Regions from separate parts of the Rhodobacter sp. 4.3.4 genome, predicted to be linked through region 1. Evidence: riboswitches for the same ligand, from Rfam matches in the RefSeq annotation. Region 1 holds a riboswitch; the other holds the start of a gene.
What was found. Region 1 has a riboswitch for cobalamin ahead of AC4PTB_RS10880 (ABC transporter ATP-binding protein). Riboswitches for the same ligand answer to the same signal wherever they lie in the genome.

Region 1 (6,304 bases):
CCCGGTGATCGCCGAAAGCACGGCATCCATGCCGACCCCGCGCCCCGAGACCGACGAGACCTTGTCGGCGGTGGAAAAGCCCGGCGCGAAGATCATCTGCGCCAGCGCCGCCTCGGTCGGGCGGGCATCGGCGGTCAGCAGGCCCCGGTCGATCGCCTTGCGCCGGATCTTGTCATGGTCCAGTCCGCGGCCGTCATCCTCGATCACGATGACGATCTCGCCCGCATCCTGCGAGGCGGCCAGCCGCACCCGGCCCTGCGCCGGTTTGCCTGCCGCCACCCGCTCGGCCGCCGATTCGATGCCGTGATCGGCCGAGTTGCGGATCATGTGCACCAGCGGTTCGCTGAGCCGGTCGAGCACGTTCTTGTCGATTTCGGTCTCGCCGCCATCGGTGACAAGGACGACATCCTTGCCCAGTTCGGTCGACAGATCGCGGACAACGCGGCGGAATTTGCCGAAAACCGTCTCGATCGGCAGCATCCGCACCGACAGCGTGGTGTCGCGCAGCCCGGTGACCAGCCGATGCACCTCCTCGACCAGACCTTCCAGCGTCGCATCGCCCAGCCGCGCCGCGGTCTGGTTCAGCCGGGCCTGGGCGATCACCAGCTCGCCCAGCTGATCAAGGATCGAATCAAGCTTGGCCGAGGGCACGCGCACCGTATCCTGCCCCGCCATCATCTGGGTCCGCGGCGCGGACCGGGGCGCGGTTGCGGCCGGGGCCGGGGCCGCAGGCGCCGGGGCCGCGGCGGCGGGCGTCTCGGCCGAAGGTGCCTGCTCCGGCGCGGCCGGGGCGGGGGTCTCGTCCTGATCCAGCGCCACGATGCGCGGATCGGCGTCATCGGCAAAGACGAAAACCGTTTCGATCGCCGCACGCGGCTGCGCCGTGGTCAGCTCGACCACCCAGCCCAGATGCGATTGCGTCGGGTCCAGGCTTTCCAGCGCCGGCAGGTCCGAGACATCGCAGCGGACCCGGCAGGCGCCAAGATCGCGCAGTTCCGCCAGCAGCAGATCGGGGCGCATGCCGCAGCGCAGCGCGCCTTTCGACGGGCGGAACGACACTTCCCAGCGGGCAAGGCGCACCACCGCGGGCGGCGCCCCGGCCACGGCGCCTTCCAGCGCCGCCAGAATCCGCCGCGCCTGATCCGAGCCGACCAGCTCCGCCGTCGCGACCTCGTCGCCCCCGGCATCAAGCAGCGCAATCACGTGATCGCGGCCTTCCAGCGCCGCATCGAGCAGCGGTTTCGAAATGCCGATCTTGCCCTCGCGCACGCGGTCGAAGGCATCTTCGAAATGGTGCACGAAGGCCGACAGGGCCGGAAAGCCGAACATCGACCCCCCGCCCTTGAGCGTGTGCAGCGCCCGAAACACCGAATCGATCGCCTCGGGCGAGGCCTCGGTCTCGAGATCGAGCAGCATCTGCTCGAGCTGCGTCAGCAGATCCCGGGCTTCATGAATGTAACTCTGGGCGGCGGGGTTCATCGGATGTCCCTTCTGTCCGTCAACCGGCCAGCTTGCGCGCGACGGCAACCAGCATGGCGGCATCGAAAGGCTTGTTCAGCCAGCCTGTGGCGCCAAGCGCCTTGCCCTCGGCCTTGGCCTCGGGTTTCGTCTCGGTCGTCAGCATCAGGATCGGCACGCCCGAGCCCTTCGGCTCCTGCCGCGCCTTGCGGATGAACTCGAAGCCGTTCATCACCGGCATGTTGAGATCGACCACGACCAGCGACACCGGCTCGCTTTTCAGCTTCGCCAGCCCCTCGAGCCCGTTTTCCGCCTCCACCACGCGGTAGCCCACCCCGGACAGGGTGAAGTTCACCATGTCGCGGATTGCCTTGCTGTCATCGATCGTCAGTACGGTTTTCGCCATCCTCAGCCCTCCCATCCCAGTTGTTCGAGCGCATCGCGGCTGGCGGCATCGACACTGACAGGGCGCCCGGCGGCGGCGGCGGCAGCCATGGCGGCCAGCGCCAGCTGCATCGCCACCGCGCCCAGACGCTCTTCCCCCTCGAACTGCACCTGCACCGCCCCCTCGCCTGCGGCGAGAAGACCCAGAAGGCGCTGGCGGCAGTCTTCAGCATCGGCCACGGCCAGATCGGCCGGGATCGCCAAAGTCAGCATTGTGTCGTCGGTCACATCAGCCTCTCTTTGCGTCGACAAGTCTCGGTTGCAAGCGTTACGCGCGATGTCTTGCGGTATCGTTAATCGCCAAGGGCAGAGAGCGCGGCAAAGAGGCGGGGCCGCGAGGCGAACGGTGCGGAAAATTCTTCACATCTCGTGACGGGCCTAGAGGCTTTCTTAACCCTCCGCGCCGACAGTGGCTGCCGTCGCGGCGCCTCGCCGCCGGTCAGGGTCAGGCAGGGTCAGGCAGGAATGGACAGGCAAACTTCCGTGCACGCGGTACGTCGCGACATGATCGCGTCGCTTGATGCGCTGTCTTCGCTGCTCGTTGATGTGCGCGGGCATCTGCTGACGGTGAACGACCGCACCGGCGCGCTGATCAGCGCGCAGCAGGAGCCGGTCCCCGGCGTCATCCATATTCCCGAGCTGGCGGGCGATCTGGCGCGGGCGATGCGGCACTGGTCGGCCAGCATGGCGAATGGCACCAGCCGCACACTGCTGCGCGAAACCCGCATGCTGCTGAACGGGCTGACGCGGATTCGCATCTTCTTTCAATTCCTTGCCACGATCACCTCGATCCAGATCTCGCGCAGCCGCTCGGGCCAGCTCAGCGCCTTCGTCGGCGCCCTGCGGGGGGTTTCGGCGCAGATCGAAACCGAACTTGCGCAGGCGCAGGGCGGGCTTGACGCCTTTGACCAGTCCTTCGAGGCCATCCTTGCCGTCGCGCGCGAGGGCGCCGATCATCTTGATCCCGCGGCCCGCCGCCTGACCGAGATCCTGGCGCCGATCGTCGCCGGACAGGCGCAGATGACGACGCGGCGGAACCGGGTCACGGCGCAGGCGCAAGAGCTGTCGGGCCGGATCGAACAGGTGGTCGCCCGTCTGGTCAGCACGTTCCAGTTCTCGGATTCGGCGGCGCAGCGGCTTGAACATGTCGAGACGATCCTGGCGCGCGCCGCCGCCCGCCCGCCCGGGCCGGAACGCGCGGCCTTCGAGCGGCTGGCCGCGGCGCAGCTGCAGGGGCTGGAGCGGGATACCGGCGACGTGCTGGCGCTGCTCGAAGACAGTTTCCACACCATCGAAGGGCTTGGCGGCGGTTTCGTGGCCGAGCTTGCCGCGCAAAGGGCCGAGGTGGAGCCGCTTCTGGCGGCGCAGGACCGCGCCTTTGGCCAGCTGAACGAGGCCCTGGCCGCGGTGATGCCGATGCTGCAGGGGATCATCGCCCGCTCGGCCGGGTTCGAGGGACAGATCGACCTGCTGCACCAGCGGCTCGACAATCTGGCGGGCATCGGCCAGACGATCGGGCTGGCCGGGGTGAACTCGCATCTGGAAGCGGCCCGGGCCGAGGTTGGGCAGAAGGAACTGACCTATATCGCGATGTCGGTGAAGGAGACGGCGCAACAGGCGCTCAAGACCTTTGCCGATACCGGGCGCACGCTGGATCAGCTGCGCAAGAGCTTCGACACCGGGGAATTTTCCGCGCTGCAGGACGGGATGAACCGGCTTGAGGCCGATCTGGGGCAGATCGCCGCCGGGCTGGAGCAGGCCCGGACCCGTCAGGGGCTGCTGTCGCGGCTGGAAGACGAGACGCGGACGGAAACCGCGGCGCTGGCGCGGCTGGCGATCTCGGGACGGCAGATGACCGCGGCGCTGGTGCAGACGATCCTGCGCATCGAGGCTCTGGGCGCGCTGCTGCGCGAGGGGCTTGGGGCGACGCCGGATCTGTCCTGTCTGGACGAGATTTCACCGATCTACACGATGGACCGCGAACGCGAAATCCACGCCGAGGTGATCGGGCTGCCGATGGCGGCGGCCGGTTTCGGCGCGGCCGAGCTGGCCTCTGCCGCGGCGCAGGACACATTGGATTCGATCCTGTTCTGAGGATTGCCGTCCATCGCGCCCCTTGCCGCGGGGCTTGCCCGGCGCTTTGGCTCCAGCGCAGCCCCCCTGTTGCGCGGCCCCCCGCTGCACGGTCGATGCGCGCCGCAGATCAGCGGCCGCTGGCCGTTCCCTTCCCGCATCGGCGCCAACCCCCTGATTTGACGCCTGAAGATGCGCCTTGACGGCGCGGGCATCCGCGGGCAGTCTGGCCGCGATGGTTCCCGGCCAAGCCACGCGCGGCCGGGTGAAAAGGGAATACGGTGAGGTGTAGGCATCAGCCGCCAAACCCGTAACTGCCCCCGCAACTGTAAGCGGCGAGCGCCCCCCGGCAACCACTGGCCCCGAACGCGGGGCCGGGAAGGTGGGGGAAGCCAGGACCCGCAAGTCAGGAGACCTGCCATCAGCGTCATCAACCACCGGGCGGGGTGTCCCGGAAGGAGCATGCGATGGATCTGCGCAAGCGGCGGCCTCTGGCCGGGCCGCAGCCTTTTCGGGCCCCTGCCGGGCGGTCCCTGCTGCCGCGTCCCGGGGCGGGGCCGGACTTTGCCCGCAAACCGGGCCCCCTGCCCGCGCCGCCCCGCCCGGTCGCCCCCGCCCGCCGCAGGAAGTCCCCCCGCTGCGAAAGGAAAACGCCGTGACCGTGGTCGAGCTTTCCGGGGTGTTCTGGGGGCCGAAAGGGCAGCCGGACATCCTGTCGGACATCTCCTTTGCCGTGCCCGAGGGGCAGATCCTGGCGATCTGCGGCGCGAACGGGGCGGGCAAATCCTCGCTTTTGCGGCTGCTCTACCGCCACCATGCGCCCCGGCGCGGCACGGTGCGGCTGCTGGGCCGCGATCTGTGGCTGATGAGCGCGCCCGAAGCCGCCCGCGCGCTAGCCGCGGTGCTGCAGGAACAGCCGGGGGAATTCGGCCTGACGGTCCGGCAGATCGTCGCGCTGGGGCGGTTGCCGCATCGCCGCGGCTGGGGCGCGGGGCTGGCCACGCCCGACGGCGCCGATGCCGCCCTTGTCGATGCGGCGCTGCACCGGCTCGACCTTGCGCCGCTCGCCCAGCGCAGCTTCGGCACGCTCTCGGGCGGCGAGCGGCAGCGGGTGATGATCGCGCGCGCGCTGGCGCAGCAGCCGCGGGTGATCGTGCTCGACGAGCCGACGAACCATCTCGACATTCGCCATCAGCTTGACCTGCTGGCGCTGCTGCGGGGCCTTGGGCTGACGGTGATCACCACGTTGCACGACCTGACCCTGGCCGCCGGCTTTGCCGACCGGGTGCTGGTGCTGCACGAGGGCCGGATTCTGGCCGATGGCCCGCCCGGAAGCGCGCTGACCGAGACGGTGCTGGCCCGGGCCTTCCGGGTGCAGGCGCAGATCGACCGCAGCGGCGCCACCCCCCGGTTTTGCTTCCATCTCTGACCCTCCCGAAAGGACCCCCCGATGATCGCCCGTTCCCTTGCGCTTTTGTGCCTGACCGCCTCGGCCGCGCTGGCCGATCCGGTCAGCGTGCAAAGCTGCAACCGCACCGTCAGCTTCGATGCCCCGCCTGCCCGCGCGATCTCGAACGATGTCAACCTGACCGAGATGATGCTGGTTCTGGGCCTGCGCGACCGGATGGTGGGCTATACCGGGATTTCGGGCTGGAAGACGCTTGACCCCGAGATGCGGGCGGGCGTGGCGGAACTGCCCGAGCTTTCGGCGAAATATCCGACGAAAGAGGTTCTGGCCGCGGCCGAGCCGGATTTCTTCTTCGCGGGCTGGAACTACGGCATGAAGGTCGGCGGCGAGGTGACGCCCGAGACGCTGGCGCCTCTGGGCATCAAGACCTACGAGCTGACCGAAAGCTGCATCCATCTGGGGCCGCGGCCGCGCGCCAGCATGGAGGACATGTACACCGACATCCTGAACCTGGGCCGGATCTTCGGCGTCAGCGAGCGGGCCGAGGCGCTGGTGGCGGGCTGGAAGGCCGATCTGGCGCGGCTGACGGCGGGGGTCGATCACAGCACCCCGCCGCGGGTCTTTGTCTATGACAGCGGCGAAAAGGCCCCCTTCACCGCGGGCGCCCATGCCATGCCCAGCGCGCTGATCGAGGCCGCGGGCGGGCGCAACATCATGGACGATCTGGAAAAAAGCTGGGCCGAGATCGGCTGGGAAACGGTGGTGGAGCGCAACCCCGAGGTGATCGTGATCGTCAATTACGGCGATGTGACGGCCGCGCAGAAGATCGCCTTCCTGAAGGACAACCCGGCTTTTGCCGGGATCGCGGCGGTGCGCGATGACCGTTTCGTGGTGCTGGACTATGTCGAGGCGACGCCCGGG
Region 2 (6,304 bases), 1.1 Mb from region 1:
CACATCCCTTCGTCCTTTCGCGTCTTGCGGCCGGTTGCCCGGACCGCGCCCCGGAAGGAAACGACCATGTTCTTGCACGGAAACCTGATGGCCGCCGCCCGCGCGCTGCTGGCGATCCCCCGCCCCGCCACGCCGGGGCTGATGGCGCATCTGCCCGAGGCGGGCGGCGTCCTGACCCTCGCCCTTGGCGATCCCCTGGGCGGGGGCGTCGTGCTGGATCTGCCGCCGCCGGGGGCGGTGGTGCATCTGCACGGCGCCCGCCGCACCGATCTGACCCCCGGGCTGACGGCGGATCTGCTGCAGGGCGCGGGCAATGCCGCGCGCGCCTGGCGGACCCGGGTCGATCTGTCGGCGCCGGGGTTGCACCGGATCCATGCCGAAGCCCCGGTCCGGCGCGATCCCGAGGGCCGCGGGCTGGTGCAGCACACGGCCGGGTGTTTCGTCTTGCGCGGCGCCGGAACCGCCAGCCCAGAGCCGCTCGGCCTTGCCGTCGAGATCCTGCCCGACCTGCTCTCGCCCGGGTTCCTGCCGGGGATGCGGTTTTCGGCACGGGTGCTGGCGCAGGGGCGGGCGCTGACGGCGACGACGGTGCTTCTGGAACGGGTGGGGGCGGAGCCTGTCGGCTCTCAGGTGCAAGCCCTGCCAGGCCATGGGGCGCCGCTGTGGATCGTGGCCGAAACCGACCGCGAGGGCCGGTTTCAGGTCGCTCTGCCCGCACCCGGGCTTTGGGCGATCACCGCGACGGGGCCGATCGGCTGGTCCGGGCTGCGGCCGCTGCGACATGTCATCACGCTCTGGCAGCGCTTCGGCGGACCGTCCAGCGGCCCCGAACAGGACGCCGAAGCCTTTGCAATGGCTTGGGAAACCGCCGTCACGCCGACGCCTTCCGGCGCCACCGCCGCGCCGCGGCCGCGCGAAAGCACCGCTTGACGCGCCGGGCGATTTCGTCTTGTCTGCGGCCCGTCCAAGTTCCGGCCTGCGGGTCGGATTGAAAGGGAACACGGAACGGCCCCCGGGCCCAGACCGTGGCTGCCCCCGCAACTGTGAGCGGCGAGCGACGTCGACTGGCCACTGGGTCCCGCCCGGGAAGGCCGACGAAGCGAAGACCCGTGAGCCAGGAGACCTACTTGGACGATCACCCACCCGGGCGCGAGGGGCGCCCCGGGAGCGGTCTGTCCGCAGAGGTGAGCTGTCGCCGTCTGCGGAAAGCCATGGCTTTTCCGCGACATCTCTCATGCCGGGCCGTTTGGCCCGAACGGAAAAGGTCTGTCCGATGCCGCCTCTGTCGCGTCTTGCCCTGCTCTCTGCCGCCGTCGCCTCTGCCGCCGCCCCCGTGCTGGCGCAGGAGGAGGTCACCGATCTGGACACGATCACCGTCACCGCCTCGGCGGAGCCGGTCAAGCTCAGCCGCACCGGGGCGACGGTCAATGTCCTCACCGCCGAGGAGATCGAGAAGGCTGGGGACAAATCGGTCGCGACGCTGCTGGCGCGTCTGCCGGGTCTCAGCATGACCCGCAACGGCGGACTGGGCGCCTCGACGGCGCTGCGCATTCGCGGCCTGTCCGGTCCCTATATCGGTGTGCGCATCGACGGGATCGACGTTGCAGACCCCGCGGGCACGCAATGCCAATACGATTTCGGCGCCACCACCGCGGGCGGGATCTCGCGCATCGAGGTACTGCGCGGGTCGCAATCTGCCCTTTACGGGTCCGAGGCGATCGGCGGCGTGGTCGACATCACCACGTTTCGCGCCAGCAAGGAAGGCACCGAGGCGCAAGTCGAACTGGAGACCGGGGCGCACGGCACCACCAGCGGCACCGCCTCGGTCGGCCTGAAGACGACCCTGGGGGAATTGGCGTTTTCCGCAAGCCGGATCGTCACCGACGGCATTTCCGCGGCGGCGGCGGGCACCGAGACCGACGGCTTTCGCGCCACCACGCTCAGCTTTTACGGCAGCTATGCGCTGACCGACACCGTCACCGTCGGGCTCAACGGAATTGCACGCGACAGTTTCAGCGAATTCGACAGCCCGCCAGCCGACACGGCCGAAACGGAAGACGGCAAGCTGCGCGGCCTGCGGGCCTTCGTGAATGCCGAGACCGGGGCGGTCCGCCACGAACTTTCCTATGCTCACACCGAAACCGAACGTCTCTATCCGCTTGGTTGGACAAAACTGTTCACCGGTACACGCGACCAGATCGGTTACAAGGGGAACTGGGATGCCGGCGGGGCTGTCTCGCTGAACTGGGGGCTCGACCGCACCGAGGAAGACTTCACCAATGACGCGGTTGGCGGCTCCAGCAGCACCAATTCCGTCTTCGGAGAGGCCCTCTATGCTCCGACCGAAACGCTCGATCTGTCCTTTGCCCTGCGCAATGACACGCATTCCAGCTTTGGCGGGAAGACCACGGGGCGGGCCGCGATGGCGTGGCGGCCGACCGACACCTGGGTCATCCGGGCGGTGGCGGGAACGGGGTTTCGCGCACCGTCGCTCTATGAGTTGCATGGTCCTTTCAAAAATCCCAACCTGCAACCCGAAACCAGCCGCAGCTATGAATTGGGCGCGGAATATCTTTTCGGCGCGGGAGGATCGGTGCAGGCGACGCTGTTTGATACCAAGATCAAGGACAAGATCCAATGGGCGGGCGGGGCTTACAATCAGGTGCCCGGAACCACGCAATCCCGCGGGGTCGAACTGACCGCTCGGACGCTGCTGACCACCGGATGGGACCTTTACGGCACCTATACCTACACCGACGCCTATGCGGTTTCGGGGACCGGTGTCGAAACCCCGGCGCTGCGTGTGCCGCGCAATGATCTGGTGATCGGTCTTGAGGGCCAGATCACCGACCGTCTGTCGGCATCGGTCGAGGCTGAACATGTCACCGATGTCTGGGACACTAATTCCTGGCCGCTGCCCGCCTCGAAGCTGCCCGATTACACGGTGGCGAACCTGTCGGTGTCTTATGATCTGACCGAGAGCGCTGCGGCCTATGTGCGGGTCGAGAATGTTTTCGACGAAACCTATCAGACCGTTCGCGACTACGGACAGCCCGGTCGGTCGTTTTATGTCGGGGTTCGTGCCAAGTTCTGACTCTGTTGCGCCGGAGGGCCTGGGCCTTCCGGCGTTCCTTTCGGGAAAGAAGGGCAAGATGACCGGTCGAGCAGAACTTTCGCGGGCTCAATGGCCAAAAGCGGTGAGCCGCGCCTTGCGGGCCGCAGGCTTTGCCATGCTCGGTGCGCTGGCGCTGCCGGTTGCGGCGGCGCCCGCCCGTGTCGTCTCGATCAACCTGTGCACCGATCAGCTGGCGATGATGCTGGCCGCACCGGGGCAGCTTGTGTCGGTCACGCATCTGGCGCGGGACCCCGCCGCCTCGGTGATGGCCGAGGCCGCCAAGGCCTGGCCCACGAACCGCGGTCAGGCCGAAGAAGTCTATCTGCTGCATCCCGATCTGGTGCTGGCCGGGCGCTACACCGCGCAGCCCACCGTGGCGATGCTGCGCCGCCTTGGCATTCCGGTCGCGGTCTTCGAGCCCGCCGACAGCTTTGCCGACATGCAGGCCGACATCACCCGGATGGGCGCCTTGCTCGGCCGCGAGCCCGAGGCCGCCGCGATGGCCGGGGCTTTCGCCGCAAGGCTTGCGCGGATCCGCGCGGCAAACCTGCCCGGGCCTCGGCCGCTCGCCGCCACCTGGTCGGCGCGCGGCTACATGTCGGGCCATGAAAGCCTTGCCGGAGAGATCCTGACCACTGCCGGCTTCGACACGCTGGCCGCGCGGATGGGGCGGGCGCAGGGCAGCACCCTGCCGCTCGAGGCGCTGGTTCTGGCCGATCCCGATCTGGTGGTCACCGGGCGGATCGGCCCCGGGTCGTCGCGTGCCGAGGAACCGCTGACCCATCCGGCGCTGCGCGCGCTGACCGGCCATCGCGCCGCCGTGGAAGACCGCGACTGGATCTGCGGCCTGCCCTCGGTTCTCGATGCCACCGACCGGCTCAAGGATATGAAATGACCGAAAGATCATTGCACACCGGGCTTGGGCTGGCGCTGGTCGCGCTGTTTGTCGCCTCGCTGCTGACCGGCGTGGCCGAGGTGGCGCCGCTGACCGCGCTCAAGGCGCTTCTCACCGGGGGCGAGGGGCCGCTGGGCCTGGTGATGCGGGAAATCCGGCTGCCGCGGGCGATTCTGGCCGTGCTGGTGGGGGCAAGCCTTGGGCTTTCGGGCGCGGCGATGCAGGGGCTGTTGCGCAACCCGATGGCAGAGCCCGGGGTGATCGGCATTTCCGCTGCCGCGGCGCTGGGCGCGGTGATCGCGCTGCAGACCGGGCTTGCCGCCAGCTTTGCCTTGGCCCTGCCGCTGGCGGCGCTGCTGGGGGCGCTGATCGGTGTCGCGGCGATCCTGTTTCTGGCCGGGCGCGGCGGCACGCTGGCGCTGATCCTGGCGGGGATCGCGCTCTCGGCGCTGGCCGCGGCGCTGACCTCGCTGGTGCTCAACCTTTCCCCCAATCCCTTTGCCGCACAGGATATCGTGTTCTGGATGATGGGCTCGCTCGCCGATTGCTCCTTCACCCATGTCGCGATCGCCGCGCCCTTCATCGCGCTGGGGGGCGTGCTGCTGGCCCGTTCCGGCCGCGGCCTTGAGGCGCTGACGCTCGGCGAGGAGGCTGCCGCCTCGATGGGCATCGACCTGACCCGGCTGCGGCTGACGGTGATCCTGGGCACGGCGGCCTCGGTCGGGGCGGCGACGGCGGTGGCGGGGACGGTCGGTTTCGTCGGCCTTGTCGTACCGCATCTGCTGCGCCCCCTTGTCGGCGCCAGCCCGGCGCGGCTTTTGCCCGCGGCGGCTTTGGGCGGCGCGGTGCTGGTGCTGATCGCCGATATTGCGGTGCGCAAGGTGCTGCCGGGGCAGGATCTGAAACTGGGCGTGCTGATGGCGCTGGTGGGGGCGCCGGTGTTCCTGAACCTGATCTGGCGCATGAGAGGCCAGCCATGAGCTTGCTGACATTGGACAATCTGACGGTGCAGCGGGGCGGGCGGGTGACCCTGCATCCGACCAGCCTGCGCGTCGGGCCGGGCGAGTTCATCGGCCTGATCGGCCCGAACGGGGCGGGGAAATCGACACTTCTGCGCGCGGCGCTGGGGCTGATCGCGGCGCGGGGCCAGTCCTCGCTGGCGCAGCTTTCGCCGCGCGCCCGGGCCCGGGCCGCCGCCTGGCTGCCGCAGCAGCGCGAAATCGCCTGGGGGCTGCGCGTCGCGGCGCTGGTGGCGCTGGCGCAGGACGGCCGCGAGGACGCGCCGCAGGTCGCGGCGGCGCTGACGCGGATGGATGTGGCGGCGCTGGCGCAGCGCCCGGCCACCGCGCTCTCGGGCGGCGAACAGGCGCGGGTGCTGATCGCCCGGGCCTTGGCGCAGGACACCCCGCTGCTTTTGGCCGACGAGCCGATCGCGGGCCTTGATCCGGCGCATCAGATCGCCTGCATGGCGCTTTTCGCCCGCCTTGCCGCCGAGGGCCGCACGGTGATCGCCTCGGCGCATGATCTGGGGCTCGCGGCACGGCATTGCACCCGGCTCTGGGTGCTGCATCAGGGCCGAATCGTCGCCGACGGCCCGCCCCGCGCCGTGCTGACCCCCGCGCTTTTGCGCGAGGTCTTCGCCATCCGCTGCCATCTCGCCGAGGCCGAGGGCGGGCTGATCGTGCACCCTCTGGCCGGGCTTGCGCCATGACGCCGTTGCAGGTCGGGCTGCAGCCGCCCTGGCTGGTCGTCGATCTGGGGGCGCCACTCCAGGTCCTGTCCTTCGCGCCGCACCGGCCCGGTCTGGTCACCGCGCGGCAGATCGTCTGGCGCGAGGTGCGCAACGCCGATCTGCCGCCGGGGCTTGATGTCGGGCCGTGGTTTGCCGATGTGCTGGCCGAGCGCGGGCTGCAGGACGCGGTGGCGATGCTGACCTCGCGCGATATCCGCCGGGTCACCCGCGCCAGCTGCACCGTGGCGGACTGGACGGTCGAGGTGCTGGCGACGGTGGGGCTGGGCAATGCGGAAGCGGTCGGGCGCCGTCTGCCGCCGCGCGATCCCGAGGCCGCGGGCTATGGCACGATCAACCTGGCGCTGCGGATCGCCTCCACCCTGCCGGGTCATGGCCTGACGATGGCCGCGCAGATCGAGGCGCTGAGCCTTGTCGCGCAGGCGCGCACGGCGGCGGTGATGGCGGTGGGGCTTGATCTGCCCACCGGACGGGCCACCGGCACCGGCACCGATTGCATCGCTATCGCCGCAAGCCCGGGCCGCGAAGCCCATGCCGGGCTGCA

Region 2: it holds a riboswitch for cobalamin, as region 1 does, so the genes downstream of both, AC4PTB_RS16480 (TonB-dependent receptor plug domain-containing protein) here and AC4PTB_RS10880 (ABC transporter ATP-binding protein) in region 1, are expected to answer to the same signal.

Annotation. Positions count from the first base shown of each region.
Region 1 covers NZ_CM178967.1:2,241,949-2,248,252, forward strand. Annotated here, with positions in the region: gene AC4PTB_RS10860 (chemotaxis protein CheA) at 1-1,479, opposite strand, end outside; gene AC4PTB_RS10865 (response regulator) at 1,499-1,864, opposite strand; gene AC4PTB_RS10870 (hypothetical protein) at 1,867-2,130, opposite strand; gene AC4PTB_RS10875 (hypothetical protein) at 2,386-3,996, shown strand; cobalamin riboswitch at 4,195-4,412, shown strand; gene AC4PTB_RS10880 (ABC transporter ATP-binding protein) at 4,631-5,404, shown strand; gene AC4PTB_RS10885 (ABC transporter substrate-binding protein) at 5,426-6,304, shown strand, end outside.
Region 2 covers NZ_CM178967.1:3,319,420-3,325,723, reverse strand. Annotated here, with positions in the region: gene AC4PTB_RS16485 (DUF4198 domain-containing protein) at 67-930, shown strand; cobalamin riboswitch at 950-1,145, shown strand; gene AC4PTB_RS16480 (TonB-dependent receptor plug domain-containing protein) at 1,274-3,094, shown strand; gene AC4PTB_RS16475 (ABC transporter substrate-binding protein) at 3,198-4,010, shown strand; gene AC4PTB_RS16470 (FecCD family ABC transporter permease) at 4,007-4,990, shown strand; gene AC4PTB_RS16465 (ABC transporter ATP-binding protein) at 4,987-5,721, shown strand; gene AC4PTB_RS16460 (adenosylcobinamide amidohydrolase) at 5,718-6,304, shown strand, end outside.